2 regions of the Serratia sp. FDAARGOS_506 genome follow, and region 2 is predicted to be linked to the other one. Evidence: predicted binding sites of a transcription regulator. Region 2 holds the regulator's gene; the other holds the start of a gene.
What was found. The regulator LexA, encoded in region 2, represses DNA repair genes until DNA is damaged. The targets are predictions, from matches to a motif close to TNCTGTATGTACATACAGNA.
Positions count from the first base shown of each region.

Region 1: umuD (translesion error-prone DNA polymerase V autoproteolytic subunit) is a predicted target of LexA. The motif match lies at 1,725-1,744, and genes of this name have one in related genera.

Region 1 covers NZ_CP033831.1:4,468,712-4,484,345, forward strand. The annotation lists partial or broken gene umuC (translesion error-prone DNA polymerase V subunit UmuC) at 17-1,282, opposite strand; gene umuD (translesion error-prone DNA polymerase V autoproteolytic subunit) at 1,285-1,719, opposite strand; gene EGY12_RS21635 (LysR family transcriptional regulator) at 2,422-3,363, shown strand; gene EGY12_RS21640 (PhoPQ-activated protein PqaA family protein) at 3,861-5,279, shown strand; gene EGY12_RS21645 (hypothetical protein) at 5,368-6,627, shown strand; gene fdhD (formate dehydrogenase accessory sulfurtransferase FdhD) at 7,379-8,221, shown strand; gene EGY12_RS21655 (bestrophin family protein) at 8,280-9,197, shown strand; gene EGY12_RS21660 (Dyp-type peroxidase) at 9,232-10,194, shown strand; gene arsC (arsenate reductase (glutaredoxin)) at 10,222-10,653, opposite strand; gene EGY12_RS21675 (arsenic transporter) at 10,668-11,957, opposite strand; gene EGY12_RS21680 (metalloregulator ArsR/SmtB family transcription factor) at 12,027-12,353, opposite strand; gene EGY12_RS21685 (YbdK family carboxylate-amine ligase) at 12,503-13,612, shown strand; gene EGY12_RS21690 (hypothetical protein) at 13,708-13,887, shown strand; gene EGY12_RS21695 (hypothetical protein) at 14,101-14,697, shown strand; gene EGY12_RS21700 (DUF3307 domain-containing protein) at 14,700-15,473, shown strand; gene mgtA (magnesium-translocating P-type ATPase) at 15,520-15,634, opposite strand, start outside.
Region 2 covers NZ_CP033831.1:1,026,684-1,042,317, forward strand. The annotation lists gene dnaB (replicative DNA helicase) at 1-178, opposite strand, end outside; gene EGY12_RS05160 (quinone oxidoreductase) at 346-1,329, shown strand; gene pspG (envelope stress response protein PspG) at 1,628-1,846, opposite strand; gene dusA (tRNA dihydrouridine(20/20a) synthase DusA) at 2,004-3,014, opposite strand; gene EGY12_RS05175 (tetratricopeptide repeat protein) at 3,217-3,750, shown strand; gene EGY12_RS05180 (RNA polymerase sigma factor) at 3,769-4,314, shown strand; gene EGY12_RS05185 (sugar O-acetyltransferase) at 4,343-4,915, opposite strand; gene zur (zinc uptake transcriptional repressor Zur) at 5,161-5,673, shown strand; gene EGY12_RS05195 (CsbD family protein) at 5,776-5,985, opposite strand; gene dinF (MATE family efflux transporter DinF) at 6,301-7,638, opposite strand; gene lexA (transcriptional repressor LexA) at 7,741-8,349, opposite strand; gene EGY12_RS05210 (diacylglycerol kinase) at 8,452-8,820, opposite strand; gene plsB (glycerol-3-phosphate 1-O-acyltransferase PlsB) at 8,969-11,434, shown strand; gene ubiA (4-hydroxybenzoate octaprenyltransferase) at 11,501-12,373, opposite strand; gene ubiC (chorismate lyase) at 12,391-12,906, opposite strand; gene EGY12_RS05230 (MFS transporter) at 13,298-14,680, shown strand; gene EGY12_RS05235 (LacI family DNA-binding transcriptional regulator) at 14,705-15,634, shown strand, end outside.

The sequences.
Region 1 (15,634 bases), 1.4 Mb from region 2:
CCGTCTGAAAACTCTCCCCCAGCCGCACCACCGGGATATCCGCCAACCGGGTGGTGTAGGCCGGTGACAGCATTTCGCGCTTCATTTGCCACGGCTTGACGATCCCCTGCCCGGCGAACCACACCCGCCCGCGTCCCTCCTGATTCAGGCGATCGAGGGTCGCCATCAGCCGTTCGCTGTTGCGGCGCGGCGGGCAGTCGTCGAACAGATCGATCTGTGCCATGGCAGCGGCGCTGAAATCCCCCAACACCACGCCGCCCTTCAGGTAACGCCGCCCTTCCTGCCAGATGCTCTCCAGCGCGCGCACCGCCATGGCGATAATATCGCGGCTATCGTTGCTCGGCGTTTGCAGCCGGGCAGTGCCCATATTGCTGTAATACCCCTCGCCAGCCGAATGCGGGCTGGTTTTGATAAACACCGAAACATTGCGGCAATAGCGCTTTTCCTGCCGCAGCTTTTCGGCGGCGCGTTCAGCGTAGCTGCAGATTGCCTCTCGCATGTGTGGGTAATGCGTCAGCCGCTGGCCGAACGAACGGGAGCAGATGATCTGCTCTTTGGCGGCCGCCTCATCTTCCCACTGCAGGCACGATTCGCCGCGCAGCTCGCGTATCGTGCGCTCCAGCACCACACTGAAGGTCTTACGCGCCAGCCGGGTATCGCAGTCTGCCAGCTGCAGCGCGGTGTGAATGCCCATCGCCTGCAGCTGGCGAGTCAGGCGGCGGCCTACGCCCCACACCTCTTCCACCGGGAGCAACGCCAGCAGTTTGCGCTGGCGCACCGGATCGGATAGATCCACCACGCCGCCGGTGCCGCGCCATTTCTTGGCGGCGAAGTTGGCCAGTTTGGCCAACGTTTTGCTCGGCGCAATGCCGACCCCGACCGTCAAATGCAGCTCGCGCCGGATGCGATCGCGCACTCGCTGGCCGAACGGCTCCAGCGCTTCGCAGTGCGCCACGCCGTCCAGCCGCAGAAAGGCTTCGTCCAACGAGTAGATCTCCACCGCCGGCGCCATCTCCTCCAGCGTATCCATCACCCGGCGGGACATATCGGCGTACAGCGCGTAGTTGGAGGAGAACACCGCGACGTTGCGGCGGCGCATCTCCTCTTTGATTTTGAAATAAGGCGCGCCCATCGGCACGCCCAACGCCTTCGCCTCGGTGCTGCGGGCGATCACGCAGCCATCGTTGTTGGACAGCACGATCACCGGCCGCCCTCGCAGATCGGGCCGAAAGATGGTTTCGCAGGAAGCGTAGAAGCTGTTGACGTCCACCAGGGCGAACATGGTTATAGCGCCGCGTAGACGATAAAAGTCACCACGCCGAAGATCTCCAGCTGATCCTCGTCGTCGAACACGATCGGCGCGTAGGCGGGATTCATCGGCAACAGCCGCACGTCAGGATAGCGCTGCAGCTTTTTGACGGTGAATTCGCCGTCCACCGCGGCGATCACGATATTGCCGTGCTCCGGCGTCAGGGCGCTGTCGACAATCAGCAGATCGCCATCCTGGATATTGCCGTCGATCATCGACTCGCCGCTGGCGCGCACGAAGTAAGTGGCATTGGGGTGCCGCACCAGCAGCTTGCCGATATCCAGCCGCCCTTCGACGTAGTCCTGCGCCGGTGAAGGAAAACCGCAGGCCACGCGATCGGCAAACAGCGGTAACGTTAGGGGGTCACCTGGTGAAAAAGCATACAACCTTGAATTGCTCAGCATAATCATAACCAAACTGTATATTTATACAGTAAAGCATAAACAAAACGCGAACGCGTGCAACCCCCTATCCCCCTGCGGATCGCGCTTTGTCGCGTAATATAATAATTTTCTGAGCGATTTTTTTTCGTTGGCGATCTACTTTGGCGGGTAATGTACACAATTTACTCACCCAAGCAATTTCTACATTTAGAGGTTGCATACCACGCTAGTACAGCCTCGTTCGAGATGCATCTTTATCTATTGTTTTCTGGAGGTTAATCACAGGTGGCACAGCCCCAGCTAACAGAACCGATGATAAAACGATATGGGTGCCGGTCTTTCCCGGCTGTCAGCAATTAACCCTGGTTTGTCATTCGCGCATAATTATTACTGCGCTCCAAGATTTACTGGTCTTTCCCAGCGGTCATTCACCTCAATGAATAGCTAAAAATACGTTTTATCCCGCGCAGAGCACCATGTAAGCTGCATTGGTAACACATAGGCAAAAATTCTCGCCGTTCACTCAACCTTTTTGGTTTAGCTACTCCGCTTGTCAAATAAAAAAGTTGTCTCCTCAATGAAAAAATCATAAAAAACAACCTATAAAATTTGGCCAGAACGTATTTTAACCGCGGGAAAAGTAGCGGAGTCTCACTTGCACAGCCATACTAGTGGCACCATTTACATCGGGCAAATAGCAACTTTCGATAGAGGATATAAAGAATTAGCATGAGAAGAGGCTCACCCATAACCTTGAAACAACTTCGGTATTTTATCGCTATCGCCGAGGCGGGTAGTTTTTCGGCCGCAGCACGAAACGCCTATATCGCCCAGCCCGCACTCAGCCGCCAAATCAGTTTATTGGAAGAAGAGCTGGGTATGCAGTTGCTGGAACGTTTGCACGACGGCATCTTACTGACAGATTCAGGGCAACGGCTCTGTGACCTCGCACGTTTTGTCGTGCAAACCGTCGATTCATTAAAAAGTGAGCTCCACTCCACTCAGGACAACCCGAAAGGCATGGTAACCATCGCCATTCCGGTTACCGCATCAGCATTATTGATGCCGCTCATCATTATACAGGCGCGGGAAAAATTCCCCGGCATTGAGTTGGTCGTGCGCGACGGTCTCAGTCAGGAAACAGGCGAAGCTATCGCCATGGGGCAAGTGGACTTTGGCGTGACCCCCAATGCGGAAGAATTGGATCATGTGTGCGTCGATCCGGTCTTTGCTGAACATCTGTACTGGGTTGGCCAACACGCATGCCCGGAAACTGCCGATACGATCACTCTGACGCAAGCAGCCGCCAGTTCGCTGGCCATGTTGCCGAAAAACTGTTCTTACCTCCGCCGCCGGGCGGAACAAGCAGCCATACAGCTAGGGATAGAACTCAACGTCGTGTATGAACAACATACCGCGCAAGGGCTCAGCAGCCTGGTGCGCAGCGGATTGGCCGCCACCATCTGCAATTGGCCCGCAGTGAGGGAAGGTTCGCCGTATCCGCCCTTAATGATTGTCGAACCCCGTTTGTATCGCACCATCTCCATTGCACATTCGGCCCATAAACCCTTGTCATTCGCCGCCTCGTGCATACGCGATCTGGTGCGCGGCATGCTGGTTGAAGCTGTGCGTTCAGGTAATTGGAGCGGTGAATTGATTAAACACCCGTAACCTACGGATAATCGCGCTCAAACGGGTTAATTTTATATTCCGCGTTTAACAACACTACAATCAGCACCGGGAATGCACGCTATCATCAGAGTACTTATTGCTATTAATAATGATGTCAGGAGCCAATTAAAATGGGTCACTACTCTCTATGAACAAAAATCAACACAGCCGCCCCGACAAAGGGACACTATTTAACGTTAACTAGCGGCACATTGAAAAAATAACACTCATTATTCAGATATACAGAATACACATACAATCCATATAAAAATGATATAACTGCCCAATCATAACTATTGGACTTATTAGCATGGTTACCTATAGTTTCTGTTAGTGCACATTATACAGGAGGGTATTGTGTTATCGCTAAGCCGATTTCGATTTAGCTCCTACCAGAACCCCCCTCTTCTTTTTAATCTTTTCACTAACCAACTAAGTTGTACGTTACTCAAATTGCTTCAAACACATATTTTTAATATGCATTCCAAAGAGGCCCCATGACAGTAAAGAAACGGCTCATAGCCATGGCAATAACACTTGCATGCATGAGCGGCGTTTTCGCTAAAACGCCGCCCCTTATCCTCGCAGAATCTAAGGAAAGCAATTCGGTCGAAAAATACTTCGATCTGCAAGAAATTCGCGATGAGAATACTCTTGGAACAAAAATTATCAGTGATACCGTTATCAATAGCAAAAGTCGGCCTGGTAAAACAGTGCGGAAAATTGAACTGAGCTTTACTGCGCAAAACTGGCATGGTTTGATCTTAAGGCATCCAGCCAGAGTTTACGTCCCCGTTGATTACAAGGGAGGCGGAAAAGCGGGGATTATCGGTACAGAAAGACAATTTTTTGATGATCCGAATTGGTCCAGAAAAAAAATCCCAGGCTCGGGCCGCGATACAGAAGGAGAGTACGCGGAAGGAACGGCAATCGATCTCAATATACCTATTATGATTTTCTCTAACCCTGCAGAAGATTATTGGGGAATGAACGAGTCAGATCTGATGGGATATGCTTTGAAAAAAGCACAGGAGACGAAGGATCTGACTTGGGTCGGCTACTATCCAATCATTAAATCCTACCTTCGCGCCATTACCCTTATGCACTCTCTGAAAGGAATTAATACGGAAAAAGCCGTACTCATGGGATGCTCTAAACGCGGATTAGCAGTAAGCGTAGCAACCGGCGTCGACCCCGATCGCGTTGCGGGTACCATGGCAGCCTGCTATTTCGGCGGAAATAATCTCTATTTCATCGCCAGAAAATTTGCTGAATTCGGCGCCGGGGTGGGAGGAGGAGAAGAAACCATGGGTCGCCCAACCGGGCCCGCATTTCAACCTGCAGATGAATTGCTGAGAGAGGTAAACAACCCTATAGGTTTACAAATTTTGGCAAACTTCGATCCTTATATGTGGCGAACGAAAATAAAAGCAAAGTATCTGGTTACACTCGGCACCAACGATCAGCTTTTCGCCTTAGGCAGCCCCAATAGCATGATGAGTGAAATGACGGGAGACAAAGCATTTTTAGCTGTGGACAACTTTCCCCACACCTGGGTTTCAGATAAACATCTGGCAGCATGGCGAATGTGGTTAGCTCATACGTTTATGGGCCGTAAAGTCCCTGAAATCAACATGCATGTCAGCCGTGAACACGACACATTAACGCTGCAACCCAAGATCAATAAGGTAAATAAGCTGATCGGTGTGAGCGTGTTTTATGCTTATGTACCCCTTGTGAGTGACTGGCGCAAAGCAAAATGGCAATCCGCGGAAATACCCGAAAATGGCGGTAACTTCACGGTTGAACTCAAGCTGAAACCTGGCAACCAGCTTGCATATTATATTGAGGTTCAAGATGAGGGCGTCGGGGGAACAGGTTATGTCAGCTCGTTGGTAGAGATCGTTCGCCAATAGAACAACGCTCCCTTGGGCTGCGTAATATCTATCCGCAGCTCAAGAGAGATAAGCTATCGCACTCAAGGCTTCAGATACTGGAGAAATAATGATGAACCGCCGTGACTTTATCAAAGCCGCTCTTGCTACAGCGTCTCTCAGCTACTTATTCACTGGCAGCACATTCGCACAACGTAGTGTCACGATATCAGCCAAGCAAACATTTCTGCAGTCTGGTGATGCATTATATGAGCTGGTTCAACAATATGCAGCCCTCGGATTTCATCGTGTGGGAACAGACGTCGATCGCCACACCAATGACTGGTTCTCACAGATACTCCAGAATATAGGCGGAGAAATATCAATGCAGCCATTTAGTTTCACACGCTTTGATGGTTATTCCCGCGTCCGCATTAGTGGAAAAGAGGTACCGTCAATGCCATTGTACTATGAAGGTATTGGCAATATGAGCTCCTCTTCCCCTTTCGTCGGCTCTGCCGTCGCACTGAGGGGCGATCGTACTTCTGCAGCCCTGCAGCGATTAATTACATCAGCTCAGACATCCGGCGCAAGAATTGCCGTGATAGCCACTCAGTGTGAACTGGGTGAACTACAGGTGCCCAACAGAGAGCCGAGATTGGGGAGTGGTTTACCGGTTGTTTTGGTGCCTGGCAGACTAGGGGAGTCGCTGCAGAAAAAAAGTGTAGATGTCCTGTTTTCGGGAAAAATTGTTCCGGGGAAAAGCAACAATATCATCGCCACGTTCGGTGATGTCAGTAAGAAGGCAATCATCATTGCCACACCGCTAAGCGGTTGGTTTCAATGCGCGGCGGAACGAGGTACCGGCATTGCACTTGCGCTTGGCCTCGCTCAAGCCCTGGCTGAACAATATCCAGTGATCGTTATCGGCTCACCCGGCCACGAACTGTTACATCATATCGGATTAGAAACACTGCTGAAGACAAACCAATTCAATCCGGCGCTTATCGTGCATTTAGGTGCTAACGTTGCTCTAACCATGAGAAATAAAACAGATAACACCATGGTCTTAGCCCCCGGCAGCAATAATCCGTCAATGATCCCAGCTATCGCGCGAGGTGTCTCAATCAGAATGGACGACGCTCGCTTCAAAAAAATCGAACCGATACTACTGGGAGCCGGTCTGCCGGCATTACTTAACCCTAAACAGTGGAATGGCGAAGGGGCACTATGGGCTTCCGCAGTAAACGCACCACTCATGTCATTTGTCGGTATTGGCCCACAATTCCATACGCCGGCAGATGTGCCCGAGCAGGTCACCTCCCCTCAGTCGCTCGAGACCGTTCACCAAATGTTGCTCAACGCCATCCAAAAATATATGCAAGCATAAGTCGGCTGGCTCGGCGCATTGACGTTAAACGGTGCTCCCTTACCTCAGATGGCGATGAGATTATCGCCACTCGCCGAAAATCACATTTTCCCTAGGCCCCCCCCTCTCGTACCTTACGGGCTCAAGCCCCAGCCGTTCCCCCGTAGCGTTGAGCCGCCTGCTAACATTGCCGTCATCAGAAAAAGTCACTATTTTCACCTAAACACGTCGCTCCGACCTCTTCCATGGATGAGCATTTATCATTCCCCTTAATGCTATAGGCAAATAATTGTTGCACGAGCGACTGACCTGTTTTCATGAGATCACGCCGAAAACCTAACGATAACAGGGGAAAACTGTCTTCGTGAGTTCAACGCGCGGATAGCAGGTTGCTCTATGCATCCCCTCGTTCTGATAATCAAAGTGGTGAAAAAGCATACAGGCATGACATATGGGTCACAATCGCAATAAAACTGTATATTTATACAGCAACACACAAGCAAACCGCGAGCGCGTGCAACCCTCTATCCCCCTGCGGCTCGCGCTTTCCCGCGTAATATAATAATTTTCTGAGCGATTTTTTTTACGCCTGCTAAGTGTTTCACCTTCCCTTGCACACACGTTATCCACCAAAACTGTGGATAACCTGATGGGCCGGCAGTACGGTGTGATTCCCTACGCGAGCGAGATCAGAATCCTGTATAATCCCCATACCTGCTCAATAAGAATTCATCCCCGTCGGCGCCTCGTCACCGACAGTCACGAGAACGTTATGAACAAGCACCTACTCCTCGCAGAAACTGACGATATCGAACAGGAATGCCTGTCGCGCCACGCGGTTTGGCAGCGCAACGATCTGGCTCAGGCGCAACAGGATTGGCTGGCGGAAGAAGTGCCGGTCGTCCTGGTGTACAACGGCATTTCCCACGTGGTAATGATGGCGACGCCGAAAGATCTGGCGGCCTTCGCCATCGGTTTTTCGCTGTCCGAAGGCATCATCGCCTCCCCCGACGATATCTACGACATCCGCCAACAACCGGCCTGCAACGGCATTGAAGTGCATGTGGAACTCTCGAGCCGCCGCTTTATGCAGCTGAAAGAGAAGCGCCGCAACCTGGCCGGCCGCACCGGCTGCGGCGTCTGCGGGGTGGAGCAGCTGCAGGAGGTCGCCCAACCCATCGCGCCGCTGCCCTTCACGCAACGCTTCGATTTGGCCCTGCTCGACCGGGCGCTGGCGCAGCTGCAGGAAGTGCAAACGGTGGGGAAATTGACCGGCTGCACCCATGCGGCGGCCTGGATCCAGCCGGACGGCGCGCTCAGCGGCGGATGTGAAGACGTCGGCCGCCACGTCGCGCTCGACAAATTACTGGGCTACCGCAGCCAACAGGCGTGGCGGCAAGGTGCTGCGCTGGTGTCGAGCCGCGCCAGCTATGAAATGGTACAAAAATCCGCCATGTGCGGCGTCGAGATCCTGTTCGCCGTTTCCGCCGCCACCCGCCTGGCGGTAGAGGTGGCCGAACGCAGCAACCTGACGCTGGTGGGCTTCAGCAAGCCGGGGCGCGCCACCGTTTATACGCACCCGCAGCGGCTCTGGCAATCGACGGCGGCGGCCTAACGCCGCCGGATAAGAATCGACTATTCTCAATAGCAGGACACCAGGAAGCACCCACGTTATGATAATTCGCCCGCACCAGAACTGGTTTTTTCGCCTGTTCGCCTGGCACGGTTCCGTGCTGTCAAAAATTACCTTTCGCCTGTCGCTGAACGTGCTGATGTCGATAGTGGCGGTGATCAGCTACCAATGGTATGAACAGCTCGGCGTGCATTTAACCATCGCGCCGTTCAGCCTGCTGGGCATCGCCATCGCCATCTTTCTCGGCTTTCGCAATAACGCCGGCTACAGCCGCTTTGTCGAGGCCCGCAACCTGTGGGGCTCGCTGCTGATTACCGAACGCTCGCTGTTGCGCCAGATCAAAAGCCTGCTGCCGGACGAACCGGCGGTGCATCAGAAGGTCGCCAAGCTGCTGATCGCCTTCAGCTGGAGCCTGAAGCATCAGCTGCGCGCCACCGATCCGACCGCCGATCTGTACCACAATCTCAGCAGCAAGGAACTGGCCGAAGTGATCGCCAGTCCGATGCCGACCAACCGCATCTTGCTGATGCTGGGCCAGGAGATCGGCAAGCTGCGCCGACGGGGGCTGCTGAGCGACATCACCTTCGAGCTGCTCGACAATAAACTGAGCGAGCTGTCCCACGCCCTCGGCGGCTGCGAACGGCTAGCCAGTACGCCGGTGCCGTTCGCCTATACCCTGATCCTGCAGCGCACCGTTTATCTGTTCTGCAGCCTGCTGCCTTTTGCCCTGGTGACCGATCTGCATTACATGACACCATTTGTTTCGGTGTTCATTTCCTATACCTTCTTATCTTGGGACTCGTTGGCCGAAGAGCTGGAAGATCCGTTCGGCGTGTCGGCCAACCATCTGCCGTTAAACGCCATCTGTAACACCATTGAGCGCAACCTGCTGGAAATGAACGACCAAAGTCCGCTGCCGCCGCCGATGAAACCCGACGAGCACTTTAATTTGATTTGACCTATTTCACCCGAACACACTGGAGCCGAATGCAATGAATGCAAATAACAATCCGCCGCAAGCCGTTTTCACTCCGGTGACGCGCCACGCCATCTTCATCGTCGCCACCCTGTCGCCCGTTCCTGCCCATCTGGCGGCGGTGCGCGCCTGGTGCGGCGACATCGCCGCCGTGGTGCGTTCGGTCGGTAAACGTGCGCCGGCGGGCAACCTCACCTGCGTCTGCGGTTTCGGTTCCGAGGCTTGGGATACACTGTTTGGCGCACCGCGCCCTCGCCAGTTGCATCCGTTCAGCCCGATCGGCAGCGGGGAACGCGTCGCCGTCGCCACGCCCGGCGACATCCTGCTGCATATCCGCGCCGATGAAATGGATCTGTGTTTCGAACTGGCCTCACAGCTGGTCGGCAAGCTCGGCGACGCCGTGACGGTGATCGAAGAGGTGCACGGCTTCCGTTACTTCGATCAGCGCGCCATGATTGGCTTCGTCGACGGCACGGAAAACCCTGAGGGGCACGAAGCCTTCGACTATACGGTGATCGGCGATGAAGACGCGGCGTTCAGCGGCGGCAGCTATGTGCTGGTGCAAAAATACCTGCACGATATGCAGGGCTGGAACTCGCTCAGCGTGGAAACGCAGGAGAAGATCATCGGCCGCCATAAACAGTCCAACATCGAGTTGGATGAAGCGGTCAAGCCGTCGTCATCGCACAGTTCACTGACCACCATCACCGACGAGCAAGGCAACGAGGTGAAAATTCTGCGCGACAACATGCCATTCGGCCGCCCCGGCCTGCGCGAATTCGGCACCTACTTTATCGGCTATGCACGCTCCCCGCAGCCAATCGAGCAGATGCTGGAAAACATGTTTGTCGGCCGCCCCGCCGGCAACTACGATCGGCTGCTCGATTTTAGCCACGCGGTAACCGGCACCCTGTTCTTCGTGCCTTCTGCCCCGCTGCTGGAAGCGCTGGCCGACCGCAGCGGCGCCGAACTGCACTGATTTTGCCAAGGCGCAGGGCCGCAGCGATCAGCCTTTGGTTATCCTGCGGCCCTGCGCATCGATCACCGGCTCCCCATCCTCTTTGCTGAATGCCCCGCGCTGCGGAGCCGGCAGAATATCCAACACCGCCTCCGACGGCCGGCACAGCCGCGTGCCGAGCGGTGTCACCACAATGGGCCGATTGATTAGGATCGGCTGTTGCAACATGAAGTCGATCAGTTGCTCATCGTTCCAGCCGGTCTCGTCCAGTTTCAACTCGGCGTAAGGTTCGACGTTTTTGCGCAGTAACGCGCGCGGCGTCATCCCCATCTCGGCCAGCAGCGCAACCAACCGTTCGCGGCTGGGAGGCGTTTCCAGATACAAAATCACCTCGGGCTCAACGCCGCTGTTGCGGATCAGCGCCAACGTGTTGCGCGACGTGCCGCAGGCCGGGTTGTGATAAATCTTGATACTGCTCATGACGGTTTCTCCGGTTAGGACAAAACGGACAGCCGCAGCGCCAGCGCGGCCAGGGTGACGAACAGAATCGGCAGCGTCATCACCAGTCCCACGCGGAAATAATAGCCCCAGGTAATGACGATGTTCTTCCTTGCCAACACATGCAACCACAGCAACGTAGCCAGGCTGCCGATCGGGGTGATTTTGGGGCCAAGATCGCTGCCGATGACATTGGCGTAAATCATCGCCTGCTTGATGACGCCTTCCGCGCCGCTGCCATCGATTGACAACGCCCCCACCAATACCGTTGGCATGTTATTCATGACGGAAGAGAGAAACGCGCTCAGGAAGCCGGTGCCGAGCGTTGCCACCCACAGCCCCTGCCGCGCCAGTGCGTCCAACACGTCGGCAAGCAGATCGGTTAAGCCGGCATTGCGCAACCCGTAAACCACCAGATACATACCCAGCGAGAAAATCACGATCTGCCAGGGCGCCCCGCGCAGCACTTTACCGGTATCGATCGCCCGCCCGCGTTTCGCCACCGCCAGCAGAATCAGCGCGCCGCAGGCGGCAACCAAACTCACCGGCACACCGAGCGGTTCCAGGGCGAAAAAGCCAATCAGTAACAGCGCCAATACGGCCCAACCGGTTCGGAAAGTCGCCCGATCGCGAATCGCTTCTTGGGGTACCGGTAAACGCGTCAACGCGTAGCGCTGTGGAATATCCTTGCGAAAGAACAGATGCAACATCACCAGGGTCGCCGCCACGGCGGCAAGGTTAACCGGCACCATCACTGCCGCATACTCCGTAAAGCCCAACCGGAAGAAATCCGCCGACACGATATTCACCAGGTTAGACACCACCAGCGGCAGGCTGGCGGTATCGGCGATAAAGCCCGCCGCCATCACGAAGGCCAGCACTGCCGCAGGGCGAAAGCCGAGCGCCGACAGCATGGCGATCACGATCGGCGTAAGGATTAACGCGGCACCGTCGTTCGCGAACAGCGCCGCCACCGCGGCCCCCAGCAGCAGCATGTAGGTAAACAGCCATCGGCCTTTGCCGTTGCCCCAGCGCGCGACGTGCAAGGCGATCCAGGCAAAGAAGCCGCTCTCATCCAGCAACAGGCTGATGATGATGACGGCGATAAAGGTCGCGGTCGCATTCCAGACTATCTGCCACACCACGGAAATATCGCCGATGTGCACCACGCCGCTCAGTAATGCCAATCCCGCGCCGAATGCCGCGCTCCAGCCGATGCTCAGCCCTCTCGGTTGCCAGATCACCAAGGCCAACGTCAGAATAAAGATCGCCCCTGCCACTATCATCGCCGCCTCACTGCCTCCACAAGTTTACATATATGTTTTTTCAAATGTGTTTGCGCAAATTTTTTACCGTTACGGGCAGCCTTTCGCCGCGCGTTGCGCCAATCCCGTCATCTGTTCTGATCGGCACTGATAAGCCTGCTCAATAATCGCCGCCGCCCAGGCTGGCATATGCGGTGACAGGCGATAATGGATCCACTTGCCATCGCGCCGATCGAGCAACAGCCCGCTTTCACGCAACATTGCCAGATGCCTTGAGATTTTGGGCTGCGGCAGCGCCAGTCCGCTCGACAGTTCGCACACGCACAGCTCACCGGCGTGGCGTAGCAACAGCACCAGCGTCAAACGCGTCTCGTCCGACAAGTTTTTAAACAGCTTAAGCGGCGTCAATGACGTCATGTCACCCTCCCGTATCTTCATCCTCTCCACAAATCGCTCGTGAAGATAACACCTTCATATTTGTAAAAACAAATATAAAACGCAAAACGTTGTCCCCCTCGCCGAGGCATATAATTATCTTAATGCTGTTCTTGCAGGAAGGAGGTTCCATGCCGCTCACTTTCAAACGTTCGGAAAGGCTTTCCATCGGCACCGAAATAGAGCTGCAGTTAGTCGATGACGAGCACTACGATCTTACCGATCGGGCTGACCGGGTGGTCAGCGAGATCGGCGACCGCCGGCGCGTCAAACATGAGCTCACAAAATCGATGGTGGAGCTGAACAGCTCTGTGCACCGCGATCTCGCTGAACTGCACGCCGAGCTGCGCGCCCTGACCGCAACCGTCCGGCGCAGCGCGCAACGCCTGGGCTGTGACGTTTGCGGCGGCGGCCGCCATCTCAGCAACGACTGGCGCAAGCAGGTCATCAGCGACAACGCGCGCTACAGACAGCTGGCCAGTCGCTTTGGCTATCTCTCCAAACTGGCCTGCGTGTTCGGCCAACACATTCACCTCGGCGTCAACGACGGGGACGAGGCGATATACCTGTGCCATGCGCTGACGCCCTATTTTCCGCAGCTGATCGCGCTCAGCGCTTCGTCGCCGCTGTATCAGGGCGTCGATACGTGCTTTGCCAGTTCCCGTTTCAGCGCGCAGAACTCCTTCCCCAACTACGGCTGCCTGGAACACATCTACAGCTGGAGCGAATTCAACGCCTACTACGAACGGCTGAACGCCGCCGGCGTGATTGAAAGCATCAAGGATATTTACTGGGATGCGCGGCCAAAACCGGAACTGGGCACGGTAGAGATCCGCATCTGCGATACGCCGCTGCGCATCGCGCACGCCGTGCTGCTGGTCGGCTATTGCCGTCTGCTGGCTGATTTTCTGTTGCAGCGCCGGACGCCGATCGCGCCGGAATACGATGCTTTCACCAATTACAACAAGATCAACGCCTATCGCAGCGGTTTCGCCGCCGAATACGTCGATCCCGTGACGCTGCGCCGCAGCAGCCTGACCGCCCACATCCTGCACACCCTCGAGGCGCTGAGCGATTTCGCCGAGCGGCGGGAGGATCGGGCGGTGTTACAGGCGATCGAGTGCCATGTTCGCCAGGGCATCAGCGATTCGGAGCATATCCGCCAAATGTTGCACAACGGCCTGCCGCAGGCTCAGGTGATAAAACGCCTGTGCGATGAACTGTTGCAGCCTGCAAGTTAAGTTTCAGCTATCGATTCCATACGCCAAAGCCGCTGTTCATTATGTGCTCTTTCGCTACAATCGTGAGCACTGACATTCACCGTATCGAGGACACCATGTACAACTTCTCCCGCTATCAGGCAAAAGAACTGGCGCTGGCTTATATGAGCGGCAAAAAGCACGATCTGTCGCCGCAAGAGTTTTTGCAGCAGTTGAAAAGCAGCGAACGTTCGTTTGAGCACCTGTTGAAGCACGGCAGCGAAATGCCGCGTGAAGTGCTGGTAAAAAGCTTCTGAGCGGCCGGTTGCCGGCCAGTTTCCGTCTACGCCGCCGGTGGCGAGTCTGACAGATTCGCGCTTTCCCGGCCGTTTCTCCTCCCTTTCTCCGCAACACAGCGTTTCGCCCCTACAGGCGAAAAGGTTGAAAATTCGCATCTAGAAGCGAATTATTGACATATTCGTATCAAGATGCGAATTTATAGTCATCTCCTGCAAACAACGGATCACAGCATGCCGACGCCAATCAGCGTAATCAGCGGCGATCTGGTCGATTCTCGCCGCTCAGACACCGCCAACTACCTCAATGGGCTGCATAGCCTGCTCGATCGGCTGCAGCTCGACGGACGGCTGCATCAAGTGGAAATCTTTCGCGGTGATGCCTTCCAGGCGCAGGCTGCCCCGGAGGACGGGCTGCTGCTGGCGGTATATATTCGCCTCGCGCTACGGGCGATGGGCGCCGCACACTGGGATGCGCGCATCGCCGTCGGGCTCGGCAACCAACGGCCCGAAGCCGCCGGTTACGGCAGTGCCTTTATCAATTCCGGCAGCGCGCTGGACGCCATGGCAAAAAATTGCCGGCTGGCTCTGAAAACCGACAACGATCGGACAAACGCCATTGTCAGCGATCTGCTGCCGATGTTAGATCATGTGATTGCCCGCCTGTCACAGGCCGAAGCCCGCATCGTTCAGGCGAGAATGTTCGCCGACAGCGGCGCCGCCGTGGCAGACCAGCTGCAAAAAGCCGCCTCTACGGTCTCCGCTACCCTGAAACGCGCTGCCTACGAGGAAATCATGCGGTTTATTCACGCCATTAACAGGATCGTCTGACTATGGATCTGACCTATGCGCCTTTGCTGGCCTGGCTGTTGTTCGTCCATCTGCTGGCGGATTTTCCGCTGCAGCCGCTGAGTTGGGTGGAAGATAAAATCCAACATCGCGTACGTTCGCGTTTTCTGGTGTTGCACGCGTTGCTGCACGGGGTGCTGGCCGCCTGGGTCGTGGCGGGTTTCGGCCTGCTGCACGGGGGGCTTTCTTCGCTTCAGGTACTGGCCAGCCTGCTGCTCATCGCCGTCAGCCACTACCTGATCGATTTGCTGAAAGTCACCGCAATGAACCGCCTGAGCCCGGCCCGCAGTTTCCTGCTCGATCAGGGATTGCATCTGGCGGTGATCGCCTTGCTGTGGCTGGGGCTGACGCCGAATGCCGGTGAACTGCTCGCCGCGCTGGGGCGGCAACTGGGGAGTTGGCAAGCCGGTCTGGTGCTGGTGGCCTACAGCCTGATTTATCTGCCGATGAGCCTGCTGATCGGGCAACTGCTGGCGCGCTGGACACCGCAAATGCCGCCTTCGGCCAAGGCCGACAACGACTCACTGCTGCGCGCGGGCAAACAGATTGGCTATCTGGAGAGAACGCTCATCCTGACCTTTGTGCTGCTGGGGCAAATCCCGGCGATCGGCTTTTTGCTGGCGGCCAAATCTATCTTCCGTTTCGGCGATCTGCGCCAAAGCGATGATAAGATGCGCACCGAGTATGTGCTGCTCGGCACGCTGTTTTCCTTCACGCTGACCATCATGCTCGGCCTGCTGGTCAACAAACTGCTCTAGGTGCGGGGGCAAAGAATTTCGCCCCCGAAGTGAACGCCGAGGCGGCTTACAGCCACTCGCCAAAGCGGCGGATATAAAAACGCTTCATCAACTGCGCGACCACGCAGTAGCTGACCAACGTCGCGGCCAACCACGGGAAGTATTCCCACGGCAGCGGCTGC
Region 2 (15,634 bases):
CGACCACGCGCTCCGCCACGTTGTCCCAGCGCTCGTTATCCAGCATCAAACCGCCCAACACCGACTGCTCGGCCTCCAGCGAGTGCGGCGGCATCTTCAGCCCTTCCATCTGACGATCTCTGGAACGCTCTCTGGTTTCGTCCGCGTTTGTTTTGTTGGTTGGTTTTTTTCCTGCCATGAAACGTAGTCTTTATCCGGTTGCGAATGAAGGATCTTGACGCGAGAGTATACGTGATTTTTGCGTCATAACCGATGCAAAAAAGGTATTGAACCCCACACGGGTGAACTGGATCTCCGATACTAAAAAGAATAGGGTGAAATCAGACACTCAAACGAGGTAACGATATGGCCAAGCGCATTCAGTTTTCCGCCACCGGCGGGCCGGAAGTCTTGCAATACGTTGATTTTACACCGCTCGACCCCGCCGCCGGCGAAGTGCAGATCGAGAACAAGGCGATCGGCATCAACTACATCGACACCTATGTGCGCAGCGGGCTGTACGCGCCGGCCAGCCTGCCGAGCGGCCTCGGCACCGAGGCGGCCGGCGTGGTTCTCAAGGTTGGCGCCGGAGTCAGCGCGATCAAACCGGGCGACCGGGTGGTATATGCGCAATCTTCGCTCGGCGCCTACAGCGAAGTCCACAACGTGCCGGAAGAAAAAGTGGCGCTGCTGCCGCACAATCTGAGCTTTGAGCAAGGTGCCGCTTCTTTCCTGAAAGGGCTGACGGTGCACTATCTGCTGCGCCAGACCCACGAAGTGCAGCCGGGTGAAGTATTCCTGTTCCATGCCGCCGCCGGCGGGGTTGGGCTTATCGCCTGCCAATGGGCTAAAGCGCTGGGCGCGCGCCTGATCGGCAGCGTCGGCTCCGACGAGAAGGCCGCCCTGGCGAAACAGGCCGGCGCCTGGGCCACCATCAACTACCACAAAGAGGATATCGCCCAGCGGGTGGCCGAGCTGACGCACGGCGAGAAGGTCGGCGTGGTATACGATTCGGTGGGGCAAAGTACCTGGCAGGCCTCGCTCAACAGCCTGAAGCGACGCGGCCTGATGGTCAGCTTCGGCAACGCGTCCGGCCCGGTGACCGGCGTCGATCTGGCGTTGCTCAACCAGAAAGGATCGCTGTACGTCACCCGCCCTTCCCTCAACGGCTACGTCACCAATCGCGCCGAGCTGCAGTACGCCAGCAACGAGCTGTTCTCACTGATCGGCAGCGGCGCCATTCGGGTGGAGGTAAGAGACGAGCAGAAATTTGCGCTGGCCGACGCCCAGCGGGCGCACCAGGTGCTGGAAAGCCGCGGCACCAGCGGCTCCAGCCTGCTGATCCCCTGATAGCGGCTAAAGAAAAGGGCTCCTTGCGGAGCCCTTTCTGTTACTGCGTTTTGTAGGGGTAGAGCAGAGTCCGCCAGAGACAGGGGTTGCTTCAGCAACACGAATTTTGGATGTCTCTCACGGTGATGAAATCGGTCGCATCACTGCATCAACCAACATCCTAACAGCCCCGTCCGGCAAAAAACACGCTTTATGTGCCACACCGCAGGGGAAAACTGCCAAGCTGTGATCGCTGCCGCATTAGCAGGGCGGCCAGTTGTGCAAATTTCAGCGCGACTGTCTGATTATTCAACAAAAATCAGTAGCGCCTCACCTGTGGTTTCTGCATTGAGCGGTAAATCCACACCCCGACCACCGCCAAAATCAGCCACGGCAGCAGCTTAATGACCACCGCAAATAGCCCGCCCAGCAGCATGAAGGCCGCCGCCGCCAACAGCGCGGCGAAGATCCCCAACAGCGAGATGCCGGTCACCATCAGCATCACGACAAAGCCAATGAGAAAGAAGATTTCCAACATGATTGCTCCTTTGCAATACAACATATCTGCAGAGTGAATTACAAGAAGCGTGCCAGAACGGCGGAAGCGCTAACGCATTGAAAATACTGGCCAGGCATTCGACAACATGCCGAACACCTGGCGAAAAAGACTAACTATTGGTCAAGTTTTTTGTGAGTTACGCCATTTCGACACGCGGCTGACGTACCAGCGCCAGCGCCTGCTCCACGACCCGCGCGTCGGCGCCCGGCTTGTGGGCGTTCTCGCTCAGATGGCGGCGCCATTGGCGCGCGCCCGGCACGCCCTGGAACAAACCGAGGATGTGGCGGGTGATATGGCCGAGATAGGTGCCGTTGGACAGCTCGCGCTCGATATACGGATACAGCGCTTCGACGATCGCCACGCTGTCCGGCACTGCGGTCTGCACCCCGAACAGTTCGCTGTCGACCCGCGCCAGGATCCCCGGGTTCTGATACGCCTCGCGCCCCATCATCACGCCGTCCAGATGCTGCAAGTGCTGCTGCGCCTCTTCCAGCGTTTTCACCCCGCCGTTGATGGCGATGGTCAACGCCGGGAAATCCCGCTTCAGCTGATAAACGCGCGGATAGTCCAGCGGCGGCACTTCGCGGTTCTCTTTCGGGCTAAGGCCGGAGAGCCAGGCCTTGCGCGCGTGGATGGTGAACATGTCGCACTCGCCGCGCCCGGCGACGGTGTGGATAAAGTCGCACAGGAAGGCGTAGCTGTCCTGATCGTCGATGCCGATGCGGGTCTTCACCGTCACGGGGATCGACACCACATCGCGCATCGCCTTGATGCAGTCGGCGACCAGCGTCGCCTGCCCCATCAGACAGGCGCCGAACATGCCGTTTTGCACGCGATCGGACGGGCAGCCGACGTTGAGGTTAATCTCGTCGTAACCGCGCTGCTCAGCCAGTTTGGCACAGTGCGCCAATGCCGCCGGATCGCTACCGCCCAGCTGCAGAGCCACCGGATGCTCTTCTTCGCTGTAGGCCAGGTAGTCGCCCTTGCCGTGGATGATCGCGCCGGTGGTCACCATTTCGGTGTACAGCAGCGTTTCCTTGGTCAGCAGGCGGTGGAAGTAACGGCAATGACGATCGGTCCAGTCGAGCATTGGCGCGATGGAGAAACGATTGGCGGCATAGGTTGGGGCGTGGTTGTCTTTCGTCATGCTGAGTTACTGGCTACCTGAGTCTGTCTGGGTTCAACGAACGGCGCGCGGCCGCAAACGGCTATTATAACGACAATCGGCGCCGTTGGGAAAACCGCCTTGCCGGCGGCGTAAATAAGCGGGAGTAAGGCGAATAGATTCACTCGTTCAAGTGTTATCTCGTTACGGGCGCGCACGGCGCCTCAGCCTTGAGGACACGACCATGAAAAGCTTCGTTAAACGCCTGCTGTCGTCGGTGATAGCCGGCTGTCTGCTGTTTTCCGGTGCGGCGCTGGCGATGGGTGGCGACGGCAGCAATCAAACCCCGCCCACCTGTCCGAAAGGCCAGGTCTACGACAGCAAAACCCAGACCTGCATGGTGGATAAAGGCGGCAGAATCGGCGACGCCGACCGCACCAATTATGCCTATGCGTTGGCGAAAAGCGGCCGCTATCAGGAAGCGCTCGATGTGCTCAACACATTGAAAGATCCCAACACCGCCGTTGCACTGAATTATCGCGGCTACGCCACGCGCAAACTTGGCCACACCGATGAGGGGATCGGCTATTATTTAAAATCAGTCGCCCTCGATCCGAAATACCCTAAAGTGCGCGAGTACCTGGGGGAAGCCTATATGCTAAAAGGCCGGCCCGATCTGGCACGCCAGCAGCTGCAGGTGATTCAGTCGCTGTGCGGCACCGGATGCGAAGAGTACCGCGATCTGGCGGCGGCCATCGCTCACCAACCGGAATCTTGATCCGACGCGCCTGCGGAGGTGACTATCAGCGGCAATGCGATACGCGATGAACTCAGCCACTATCTCTCCCGCCTGTGGCGCTATGCGCTGGTGCTCTCGCACCGGCGGGATATCGCCGACGATCTGGTGCAGGCGACCTGCGTGCGTGCACTGGAGCGCACTGCGCAATTCACCCCCGGTTCACACCTGGATCGCTGGTTGTTTTCCATCTTGCACTCCATCTGGATCAATGAAGTTCGCGCCCAGCATCTTCGCCAAGGGCAAGGCTGTATGGCGGCGGAAGAGCTGGGCAATGCGGACAACGATGAACAGCCGGTCTGGCTCAATGAAGTGATGCAGCGCGTAAGACGGCTTCCACCGGCTCAGCGCAACGCGCTGTTTCTGGTGTATATCGAAGGGCTGTCCTACCGGGAAGCGGCGAACGTGCTGGCGGTGCCGATCGGCACCGTCATGAGCCGCCTGGCGGCCGCACGTCTGGCATTGGCCGATGACCGGCAGCGGCAAACCGACGATTCGCACCGTAAAGAAAACCATCCTCCCCCCGTGCGCCGCACTCGCCGATAAACGCAGGCCGCCGACCGTGTAGAGCGCCCTATTCCAACGCGCGGATAACCCGGCACGGCTGCCCCAGCGCCAGCACATTGGCCGGAATGTCATCGGTCACTATGCTTCCCGCGCCGATAGTTGTGCCGTCACCGATGGTCACTCCCGGCAAGATCACCACGTTACCGCCGATCCACACGTTGCTGCCGATGGACACCGGCTGTGCCGAGGTGCGGAAAGGAAAGGCCGGGTCGCCGGTAAAGCGTTCGCCGGCCTTCAGCGGATGACTCGGCGTGTAGATTTGCACGTTGGGGCCGATCAGCGTGTTGTCGCCGATGGTGATGGTATTGCAGTCGAGGAACACCGCATTGACGTTGATAAAACAGTTTTTGCCGATGCGGACATGCTGCCCGTAGTCGCACCAGAACGGCGTTTCAATCCAGCTTGCCTCGCCCCAGGCGCCAAACAACTCCCCGAGCAGACGGTTTTTCTCGTCCGCCTGATGCGAATCCAGATCGCCCAGCCGTTTGGTCACCGCCCTCGCCCGATGGTACATAGCTATCAGTTCTTCATCGCGGCTGTTGTACTCCAGGCCGCTTAACAGCTTCTCTCTTTCCGTCATCGCACAAGGCTCCTGCTCATCACGCGGATGAAGCGCGTTATACCGCTCTCGCCCGCTGCTCTCCAGCGCTAAAACCAACAACGTTGATTTGCCGCCCGGCGGAGGGGAAAAGTTGTGATGTATCTCTCTTTTAGTGCGCACAACACGCCTTTCCCTGCGCTATCCTCAGGGGAAAAGGGGGCAACTCTCGGCGATTCGCCGTAATCATGGTAAAATCGGCTTTTTTACGTACCGGGATATTTGCGATGAACTCAACCACCCAGGAAAAGCTGTTGGCGCAGGCAGAACGCCTCTGCCAGCAACGCAATGTGCGATTGACGCCGCAACGGCTGGAAGTGCTGCGTCTGATGACTCAGCAACCCGGTGCCATCAGCGCTTATGACCTGCTCGATCTGCTGCGCGTCGCCGAACCGCAGGCCAAGCCGCCGACGGTCTATCGCGCGCTGGATTTTCTGCTGGAGCAAGGGTTTATCCATAGAGTCGAGTCCGCCAACAGCTACGTGCTGTGCCACCACTTCGAACAGCCGATGCACACGTCCGCACTGTTTATCTGCGACCGCTGCGGCCAGGTGACCGAGCGCACCACCGAAGGCGTAGAAGAAACACTGCAGAAGCTGGCGCAGGAAGCGGGGTTTGCGCTGCGACACAGCGTGGTGGAAGCGCATGGCCTGTGCGCAGGCTGCGTGGAGGTTGAGGCGTGCGACAGCAAGCATGACTGCGCAGAACACGATCACAGCATCGCCATCAAGAAGAAGTAATACGAAGTCAGGTACCTCCCTGTACCTGTAGCCGGAGCGCCAGAGAATGGGGGCGACGCCGGCCTGCGCTGTGCAAGCCGCCTTCAATGGCGGCCCTGCAGATTACCAGCGGTGTTTGGTGTGATCTTCCCAGGCTTTCACCTCTTTCTCGGCCGCCTCTTTCTGGTAACCGTAGCGCTCCTGAATTTTGCCGACCAGCTGTTCGCGTTTCCCTTCGATGACCGTCAGATCGTCATCGGTCAGCTTGCCCCATTTTTCCTTCACTTTGCCTTTAATCTGCTTCCAGTTACCGTCGGCTTGATCTTTATTCATAGTCTCTCCGTTAACCTGTGGTGAATCAGTGATCCCTGTCGCCGGCCGGGATTAACCAGAAATTTTTCTGGCCGATGCCCCCTTCACCTTAAGAAGCATCGCCCCCTTTCATTTACCAGCCACATGATTCATTCTAGTTAAAAACGGAAATAAAAAAGCCAATACACAGAATAAAAAACCATTAACAAACAAAATAAAAACAAAAAACGCCAACAAACAACGAACTAAGGAGAGCAAGCCGGCGCTGTAAACATGTAAGCAAACATGAACAAAAACATAAAATAAATTAATAAATAAACCGGCAAAGCGTCCATTCTAGCGTGCAGCAAACCAGCTGCCGCGTACCTGATGACGGTGCCAAATCCAGCCCAACGCCAGGCCGCGTAACGCCAAAAACACCGCCAGTGCCAGCCAGAGTCCATGGTTACCCAGCACCGGCACGCTAAACAGTGCCAAGCCATACCCCGCCGCAGCCACCGCCATGCTGTTACGCATCTCGGCGCCGCGCGTAGCACCGATAAACATGCCATCCAGCAAATAGCACCACACCCCGACCAGCGGCAAAATGACCTGCCACGGTAAATAGTGGGCGGCTAATGCACGCAGCTCCGGCAAGGAGGTCAACGCTGCCACGATCTGCTGGCCGGTAACGGCATACACCAGGCCGAAGGCCAACGCGACCAGCCCTGCCTGCCTGCAGGCTGCGTGCCATACTTTACGCAGTTGGCTATCGTCTCGAGCACCATAGGCATGGCCCGAATGGGCCTCCACCGCATAAGCGAAACCATCGAGCGCATAGGCGGTGAACGTCAGCAAATTCATCAATACCGCATTGACCGCCACTACGTCGCTTCCCAGACGAGCACCGAAAATGGTCAGCGACGCAAAGCACAGTTGCAACAACAGTGAACGCAGCATGATGTCGCGGTTAAGCGCCAGCAGCCGACGCAGATCGCCACGCCAGGCCTGGCGCAGCATCGGCAGGGTAATACCGCGCAGGCGCATCACCCGCCATGCCAGCCACAGGCCGAGCAGCAGCGTGGCGTATTCGGCGATGGCGGTGGCCGCCGCCGCCCCCCGCACGTTCCAGCCCAGGCCCATCACCAGCCAGATATCCAGCACGATGTTCAGCAGGTTGCCGACGATCAGCAGGATCACCGGCGCACGCACGTACTGCACGCCGAGCAGCCAGCCCAGCAGCACCAGATTAGCCAGCGCCGCCGGCGCGCTCAGCCAACGGATCTCAAGAAAACGCCGCGCCTGTTCCAGCACCTCGCCATTGCCACCGACGATCCGCAGCGCCAGTTCGATCAGCGGATAGCGCAACAGGACGATCGCCACCCCGGCCAGCAGCGCCAGCAGCAGCGGTTGCATAAAGGCGCGCGCCAGCGCCTGCGGGTTCTGTGCCCCCAGCGCCTGCGCCGCCAGGCCGGTGGTGCTCATGCGCAGGAACAACAGCAGCATGAACAGGAAGCTGGTCGCCACCGCGCCAATCGCAACGCCCCCCAGGTAGATCGGGCTGTCTAGGTGGCCGATCACCGCGGTATCCACCAGCCCGAGCAGCGGCACGGTGATATTGGAGAAAATCATCGGCAGGGCCAGGCGCCACAGGGCTTTATCGGTATCGCTGGTAAAGGCGGAAATCAAGCGCATGATGAGATGTTTCCCGTAGCAGTGACGAAAAGGGCAAAGTCAGAAACAAAAACGCCCCAGAACAGGGGCGATTGATACAGGGAGGCACTGAGGGCGCGGCGATTAAATCCAGTCGCCGTTGCGAATCACCCCCACCGCCAGCCCTTCGATAGTGAAATTCTGCTGACGCAGATCGACCACGATCGGTTGGAATTCGTTGTTCTCCGGTAGCAGTTCAACCACGTTGCCGTGCTTCTTCAGACGTTTGACCGTGACTTCATCTTCGATGCGCGCCACCACGACCTGGCCGTTGCGCACGTCTTGCGTCTTGTGCACCGCCAGCAGATCGCCGTCCAGAATGCCGATGTCACGCATCGACATGCCGTTCACCCGCAGCAGGAAATCGGCGCTCGGTTTAAACAGGGAAGGATCCACCTGGTAGTGCCCTTCAATGTGCTGCTGCGCCAGCAGCGGCTCGCCGGCGGCGACGCGGCCGATCAGCGGCAGCCCTTCTTCTTCTTCCATCAGCAGGCGGATACCGCGCGAGGCACCGGAGACGATTTCGATCACGCCTTTGCGTGCCAGCGCCTTCAGGTGTTCTTCGGCGGCGTTAGGTGAGCGGAACCCCAGACGCATCGCGATCTCGGCACGCGTTGGCGGCATGCCCGTTTGCGAAATATGATCGCGAATCAGATCGTAGACCTCTTGCTGTCTGGTAGTTAGTGCTTTCATTCCGCCCCCTGTTTGTTTATACAGTCTTGCTGTGAGTATATACAGGTAAGCGCAGATTGGGAACCAAAGAATAAATAAAAATCAGTCAGTAGGCGCTTTGCGTCAGCCGAAACGCTGCCACAAGACCGTGCCCCAAACGAACAGCGCCAGCACGATCGCCAGCGACACCGCCGCCGACCCCATGTCTTTGGCCCGGCCGGACAGCTCGTGATGTTCGCTGCCGATGCGATCCACCACCGCCTCGATCGCGCTGTTCAGGATCTCGACGATCATCACCAGCGCTACCGATCCGATCAATAAAATGCGCGCTATCGCACCCACATCCAGCCAGACAGCCAGTATGATAGCCAGAACGGTGACCACCAGTTCCTGGCGGAAAGCCGCTTCGTGCTGCCAGGCGGCGGAAAGCCCTTTATAGGAATAGCCGGCGGCCTTGATGATGCGGGTCAGTCCGGTTGCTTGGTTTGCCATGTTTTCGTGCCTTTCTCAGAGGTCGGTCATAATAAAAAGAGTCTAGAACAGTCCGCGCTGACGGCTCTCGGTTTTCGAACACCACAGATCTGCTACCCGGTTTCTGGTATGCTTGCGGCGCATTGCTAACAAGAGGCTTCACGTTGTTATGTCAGGTTGGCGTAAAATTTATTATAAAATATTGAATTTACCACTTAAATTGTTGGTAAGAAGTAAGGTCATCCCTTCAGATCCGGTTACCGAGCTAGGGTTGGATCCCTCACGGCCGATTTTGTATGTTTTGCCTTACAATTCCAAGGCGGATTTGCTGACGCTGCGCACCCAGTGCCTGGCGCAGGATCTGCCCGATCCGCTCAACTCGCTGGAGATCGACGGCACCGTGCTACCGAGCTACGTGTTCATTCACGACGGCCCGCGCGTGTTCCGCTATTACACCCCGAAAGAAGAGTCGGTAAAGCTGTTCCACGACTATCTGGATCTGCACCGCAGCAACCCGGATCTCGACATTCAGATGCTGCCGGTTTCGGTGATGTTCGGCCGCTCGCCGGGCCGCGAAGGCCACGGCACGCCGCACCTGCGTCTGTTGAACGGCGTGCAGAAATTCTTTGCCGTGCTGTGGCTCGGCCGCGACAGCTTCGTGCGTTTCTCCAATACCGTTTCGCTGCGCCGCATGGCCACCGAGCACGGCACGGATAAAACCATCGCGCAGAAACTGGCGCGCGTGGCGCGCATGCACTTCTCGCGTCAGCGCCTGGCTGCGGTAGGCCCGAGCCTGCCGGCCCGTCAGGATCTGTTCAACAAGCTGTTGGCGTCCAAAGCGATCGAAAAAGCGGTCGAAGACGAAGCCCGCAGCAAGAAGATCTCGCACGAGAAAGCCCAGCAGAACGCCATCGCGCTGATGGAAGAGATCGCCGCCGACTTCTCCTACGAAACCGTGCGCCTGTCCGATCGCGTGCTGAGCTGGACCTGGAACCGGCTGTATCAGGGCATCAACGTCACCAACGCCGAGCGCGTGCGCCAGCTGGCGCAGGACGGCCACGAGATCGTCTACGTGCCCTGCCACCGCAGCCACATGGACTACCTGCTGCTGTCCTACGTGCTGTATCACCAGGGCCTGGTGCCGCCGCACATCGCCGCGGGCATCAACCTCAACTTCTGGCCGGCCGGCCCGATCTTCCGCCGTCTTGGCGCATTCTTCATCCGCCGCACCTTCAAGGGCAACAAGCTGTACTCGACGGTGTTCCGCGAATACCTCGGCGAGCTGTTCACCCGCGGCTACTCGGTGGAATACTTCGTGGAAGGCGGCCGTTCCCGCACCGGGCGTCTGCTGGAGCCGAAGACCGGCACCCTGTCGATGACCATCCAGGCGATGCTGCGCGGCGGCACCCGCCCGATCACGCTGGTGCCGATTTACATCGGTTACGAACACGTGATGGAAGTGGGCACCTACGCCAAAGAGCTGCGCGGCGCCACCAAGGAAAAAGAGAGCCTGCCGCAGATGCTGCGCGGCCTGCGTAAGCTGCGCAACCTGGGCCAGGGTTACGTCAACTTCGGCGAGCCGCTGCCGTTGACCGCTTACCTCAACCAGCACGTGCCGCAGTGGCGCGAGTCTATCGATCCGATCGAAGCCCAGCGCCCAAGCTGGCTGACGCCGACGGTCAACGATCTGGCCGGCCAGATCATGGTGCGCATCAACAATGCCGCCGCGGCCAACGCCATGAACCTGTGTTCCACCGCGCTGCTGGCTTCGCGTCAGCGTTCGCTGACCCGCGAACAGCTGGTCGAACAACTCGAGTGCTACCTGCAGCTGATGCGCAACGCGCCTTACGCGCGTGACGTCACCGTGCCGACGCAAACGCCGGACGAGCTGCTGGATCACGCGTTGAACATGAACAAGTTCGAGGTGGAGAAAGACAGCATCGGCGACATCATCATCCTGCCGCGCGAGCAGGCGGTGCTGATGACCTATTACCGCAACAACATCCACCACCTGCTGGTGCTGCCGTCGCTGATAGCCAGCATCGTGATGCATCATCGCCGGGTGTCGCGCGCCGAACTGCTGCGCCAGATCGGCATGATTTACCCGATGCTGAAAGCCGAGCTGTTCCTGCATAACGACAAGGAACAGTTGCCGGAAGTTCTGCAGCCGGTGATCGACGAGCTGATCCGTCAGCAGTTGATCTGCGATAAAGGCGACGAGCTGGTGCTGAATCCGGCGCGCATTCGCCCGCTGCAGCTGCTGGCCGCCGGGGTGCGCGAAACCCTGCAGCGCTACGCCATCACCATGTCGATCCTCAGCGCCAACCCGAGCATCAACCGCGGCGCGCTAGAGAAAGAGAGCCGCATCATGGCGCAGCGTCTGTCGGTGCTGCACGGCATCAACGCGCCGGAGTTCTTCGACAAGGCGGTGTTCTCCACCCTGGTGGCGACGCTGCGCGAAGAAGGCTATATCAACGACAGCGGCGATGCGATCCGCGAGCACACCCTCGAGGTGTACAACATGCTGAGCGATCTGATCACGCCGGAAATCAAGCTGACCATCGAAAGCGTCAACATGCCGGCAGAGACCAACGCCCTGCCGCAAGCCGACGCGGAAGAAGAACAAGACGAGTGATGTCACCCGCCGCGCAAAAACAAAAGGCACCCTGTGGGGTGCCTTTTTTCTTGCTCAGGGGAACCGTTACGCCGGCAGATAGCTCAGCGCGATGCCGATAAACACCACCAGCCCGACGTAGTTGTTCTGCAGAAAAGCTTTGAAGCAGGCTTCACGCTCGCGCCCGGCGATCTGTTTTTGCTGATGAATGAATAGTGCGCCCGCCAGCAGCAGCGACCAGTAAAACGCCCCGCCGAGCTGCGCCAGATAACCGACCCACACCAGCAGCAGCAGCGTCGCGAACTGCAGCAGCCCGACGATCAGCTTGTCATAACGGCCGAACAGGATAGCGGTGGATTTGATGCCGATCTTCAGGTCATCGTCGCGATCGACCATCGCATACAGCGTGTCATAGGCCACCGTCCAGCAGATGTTGGCCAGCAGCAGCAACCAGCAGCTGAGCGGCAGCGATTCGCTGACCGCCGCGTAGCCCATCGGAATGCCCCAGCCGAACGCGGCGCCCAGCACGAACTGCGGCAGGTTGGTTACCCGCTTCATGAACGGATATACCCAGGCCAACGCCAGCGCCGCCAGCGACAGCCAGATGGTCATCGCATTCAGCGTCAACACCAGGCAGAACGAGATCAGCACCAGCACCACGAACAGCACCTTGGCCTCTTTCGCGCTCACCCGGCCGCTCGGCATTGGCCGCCCGGCAGTGCGTTTCACGTAGCCGTCCACCGCGCGATCGGCGTAATCATTCACCACGCAGCCGGCAGCGCGCATCAGGAACACGCCGAGCACGAACACCAGCAAAATCGACAGCGGCGGCACGCCTTTCCCGGCCAGCCACAGCGCCCACAGCGTCGGCCACAGCAGCAACAGCGTGCCGATCGGTTTATCAATGCGCATCAAATGGCTGTAAGCCCGCCATTTACTTTGAGTCACGCTTCCCTCCAAGGTCTTGCTCTCCTCTCTTATGCAGGAACCGCTGAATACAGCGGCGAAGCCGGTAAAAACAGTTCAGTCAGCAGCAGCGGTTTACCCGCCAACCGTAGCCGTGAGCGACGCGCCCACAGCGCGTCTTGCCGGCCGATATGGATATAGTCGCGGGTCAGATCGCCGCTGCTGAACAGGTAGCGCCCCAGGGGTAGCGTGCCCAGATCCACCAGCGCCTGGTCGGGGCCGGTCAGCGTATTTTCCGGGATCACCGTGCGCCCCAGCAGCCAGGGCTGGTCGTCGCCCAGCAGCACCACTTCGCGCAGCCAGTAGCGCGGGCTGTCGGGCAGGTGGCTCGCCTCGTCGCCCAGCGCCTCGCGCGTGACGAAGCATTCGCGCTGCGGTTCGACGCGCACCTGGGCGCAATGGCGTTCAAATCGGCGGGTCATGGAGCCTAACTCCATCAGCCAGTCGCTGACGGTGGCGGGCGCCGGAGGATCCTGTTCGGACAGCCACTCCAGCGGCGGCAGGATGGAATCCCTGATGCCAGACATTGCTTTACTCCTCGCCTGAACCGCAGCCGGTACGGCGCGCCAGACGATACAAACTGTTAACAGGCCCCCATTGTAGCGCAGAAATACGAAAGCGGCAGGCTGATTCGTGGCGAAAGCGCCGGTGGCATCCGCCGGAAAAACCGGGCTTCTGTCATCTTTTTGCCATCCGCGTTCTCTATCTTCGTTCCCCGGCACGATGACGGTTCTGTGATCGCCTGCAAAGTTTCATCTTTGTCGCGTTGTTTTATCTACGCGCGTAGATACTCTGACATCGCAGCGTTGAATCGCCATGCGTCTGACATCATTGGTCGGCACACCTTATTGCCGGCACCAGGGAAACCATCTTTAACCGCGCCCCTCATGGCGCAGAACAAAAGAGGATAGTACTGCCATGAGCGAAACAACGCTTGCCACTCCACAGACCGCCGACGCCGCGCTGGCGGCCGATGAACGCCTGGCAACCAAAGAGGGGCGCAGCCAATTTTGGCGCGCCACCTTCTCCTGCTGGCTCGGCACCGCCATGGAATACGTCGATTTCGCACTGTACGGCCTGGCGGCCGGTATGGTGTTCGGCGACGTGTTCTTCCCCGAAGCCACGCCGCTGGTCGCCCTGCTGGCCAGCTTCGCCACCTACTCCGTCGGCTTCGTCGCGCGGCCGATCGGTGCGCTGGTGTTCGGCTGGATAGGCGATCGCAAAGGCCGCCGTGTGGTGCTGATTACCACCGTGGCGCTGATGGGCGTTTCCACTACGCTGATCGGCCTGATCCCATCCTATGCACAAATCGGCGTTTGGGCGCCCATCTGCCTGGTGATCCTGCGCTTCGCGCAGGGGTTCGGCGCCGGCGCGGAGCTGTCCGGCGGCGCCGTGATGCTGGCGGAATACGCGCCGGCCAAACGGCGCGGGCTGGTGGCGTCGATCATCGCCATCGGCTCCAACAGCGGCACCCTGCTGGCGTCGCTGGTCTGGCTGCTGGTGCTGCAGCTCGACAAGGAAGACCTGATGAGCTGGGGCTGGCGCATTCCGTTCCTCGCCAGCATTCTGATCGCCGGGGTGGCGCTGTACCTGCGCCGCCACGTGCGGGAAACGCCGGTCTTCGAACGCGAACTGCAGCAAAACCACCAGCGCATGCTGGACGCTGCCCAGGCCGCACCGGACTCACGCAGCTACCTGCAGCGCACCAAGGCGTTCTGGGTGATGCTCGGCCTGCGCATCGGCGAAAACGGCCCCTCCTACCTCTGCCAGGGCTTTATCGTCGGCTACGTCGCCAAGGTGCTGATGGTCGATAAATCGGTGCCGGCGCTGGCGGTGCTGATCGCCTCGCTGTGCGGCTTTCTGGTGATCCCGCTGGCCGGCTGGCTGTCCGATCGCTTCGGCCGCCGCGTCACCTACCGCGGGTTCTGCCTGCTGCTGGTGCTGTACGCCTTCCCGGCGTTCTGGCTGCTCGACAGTCGTGAACCGGCGATCGTCATCTCGGTGATCGTGGTCGGCATGTGCATCGCGTCGCTGGGGATCTTCGGCGTGCAAGCGGCCTACGGCGTCGAACTGTTCGGCGTGAAGAACCGCTACTCCAAGATGGCGTTCGCCAAAGAGCTCGGTTCGATCCTCTCCGGCGGTACCGCGCCGCTGATCGCCACCGCGCTGCTGTCCGGTTTCGGTCACTGGTGGCCTATCGCGGCCTATTTTGTTGTAATGGCGGGCATCGGCTTAATCACCACCTTCTTTGCTCCCGAAACTCGCGGCCGCGATCTCAACCTGCCGCAGGATGCCGCGTAGCGAAAAGGCGAACAGGATCTCAATTTGGATAATCACTCCGCGCGACGCGTTACCCGCGCCGACGTGGCCCGCGTAGCGGGCACCTCCGTCGCCGTGGTCAGCTACGTGATCAACAACGGCCCGCGCCCGGTGGCGGAAGCCACCCGGCTGCGCGTGCTGGCGGCGATCGAGCAGACCGGTTACCGGCCGAACGACATCGCGCGGGCGCTGGCCTCCGGCAGCACGCAAACCTACGGGCTGGTGGTGCCGGATATTTCCAACCCGTTCTTCGCCACTCTGGCGCGGGCGCTGCAACAAGAGGCCTTCAACCGCGGCCGCGTGCTGCTGCTAGGGGACGCCGGCGACGATCGTCAGCGCGAATATGAGTTGATCAACAACCTGCTGCGACGCCAGGTCGACGGCCTGCTGTACACCAGCGTCGATCGCCACCCGTGGTTCGATCTGATCCGCGCTTCCGGTACGCCCTGCGTGATGATAGACACCATCGACAGCCAATCCGGCGTCTGCGCCATTCGCGTCGACGAGCGCGACGCCGCCTGCCAGGCGACTCGCCATCTGCTGCAGCACGGCTATCGCGACGTCGGCATTTTTATCGGCCCGCTGACCATGCTCAACGCGCAGGATCGCCTGAACGGCTGGCGCGATGCGCTGCTGGAGGCGGGCATTGCGCCACGCGACGAGTGGATTTTCGAGGCGCCTTACACCCGCCAGGGCGGTTACCAGGCCACCCAACATCTGGTGCAAGGCCCGCGTCCGCGCGCCGTTTTCACCTCCAACGAGCAGCAGGCGCTCGGCTGCCTGTCGGCGCTGGCGGAGCATGGGTTACGCGCGCCGGACGATCTGGCGCTGATCTGTTTTAACGGCACGCAGCAATCCGAGTTCAGCGTGCCGCCGCTCAGCGCAGTCGAGCAGCCGATCGACGCCATGGCCAAGCGGGCCATCGCCATGCTGGCC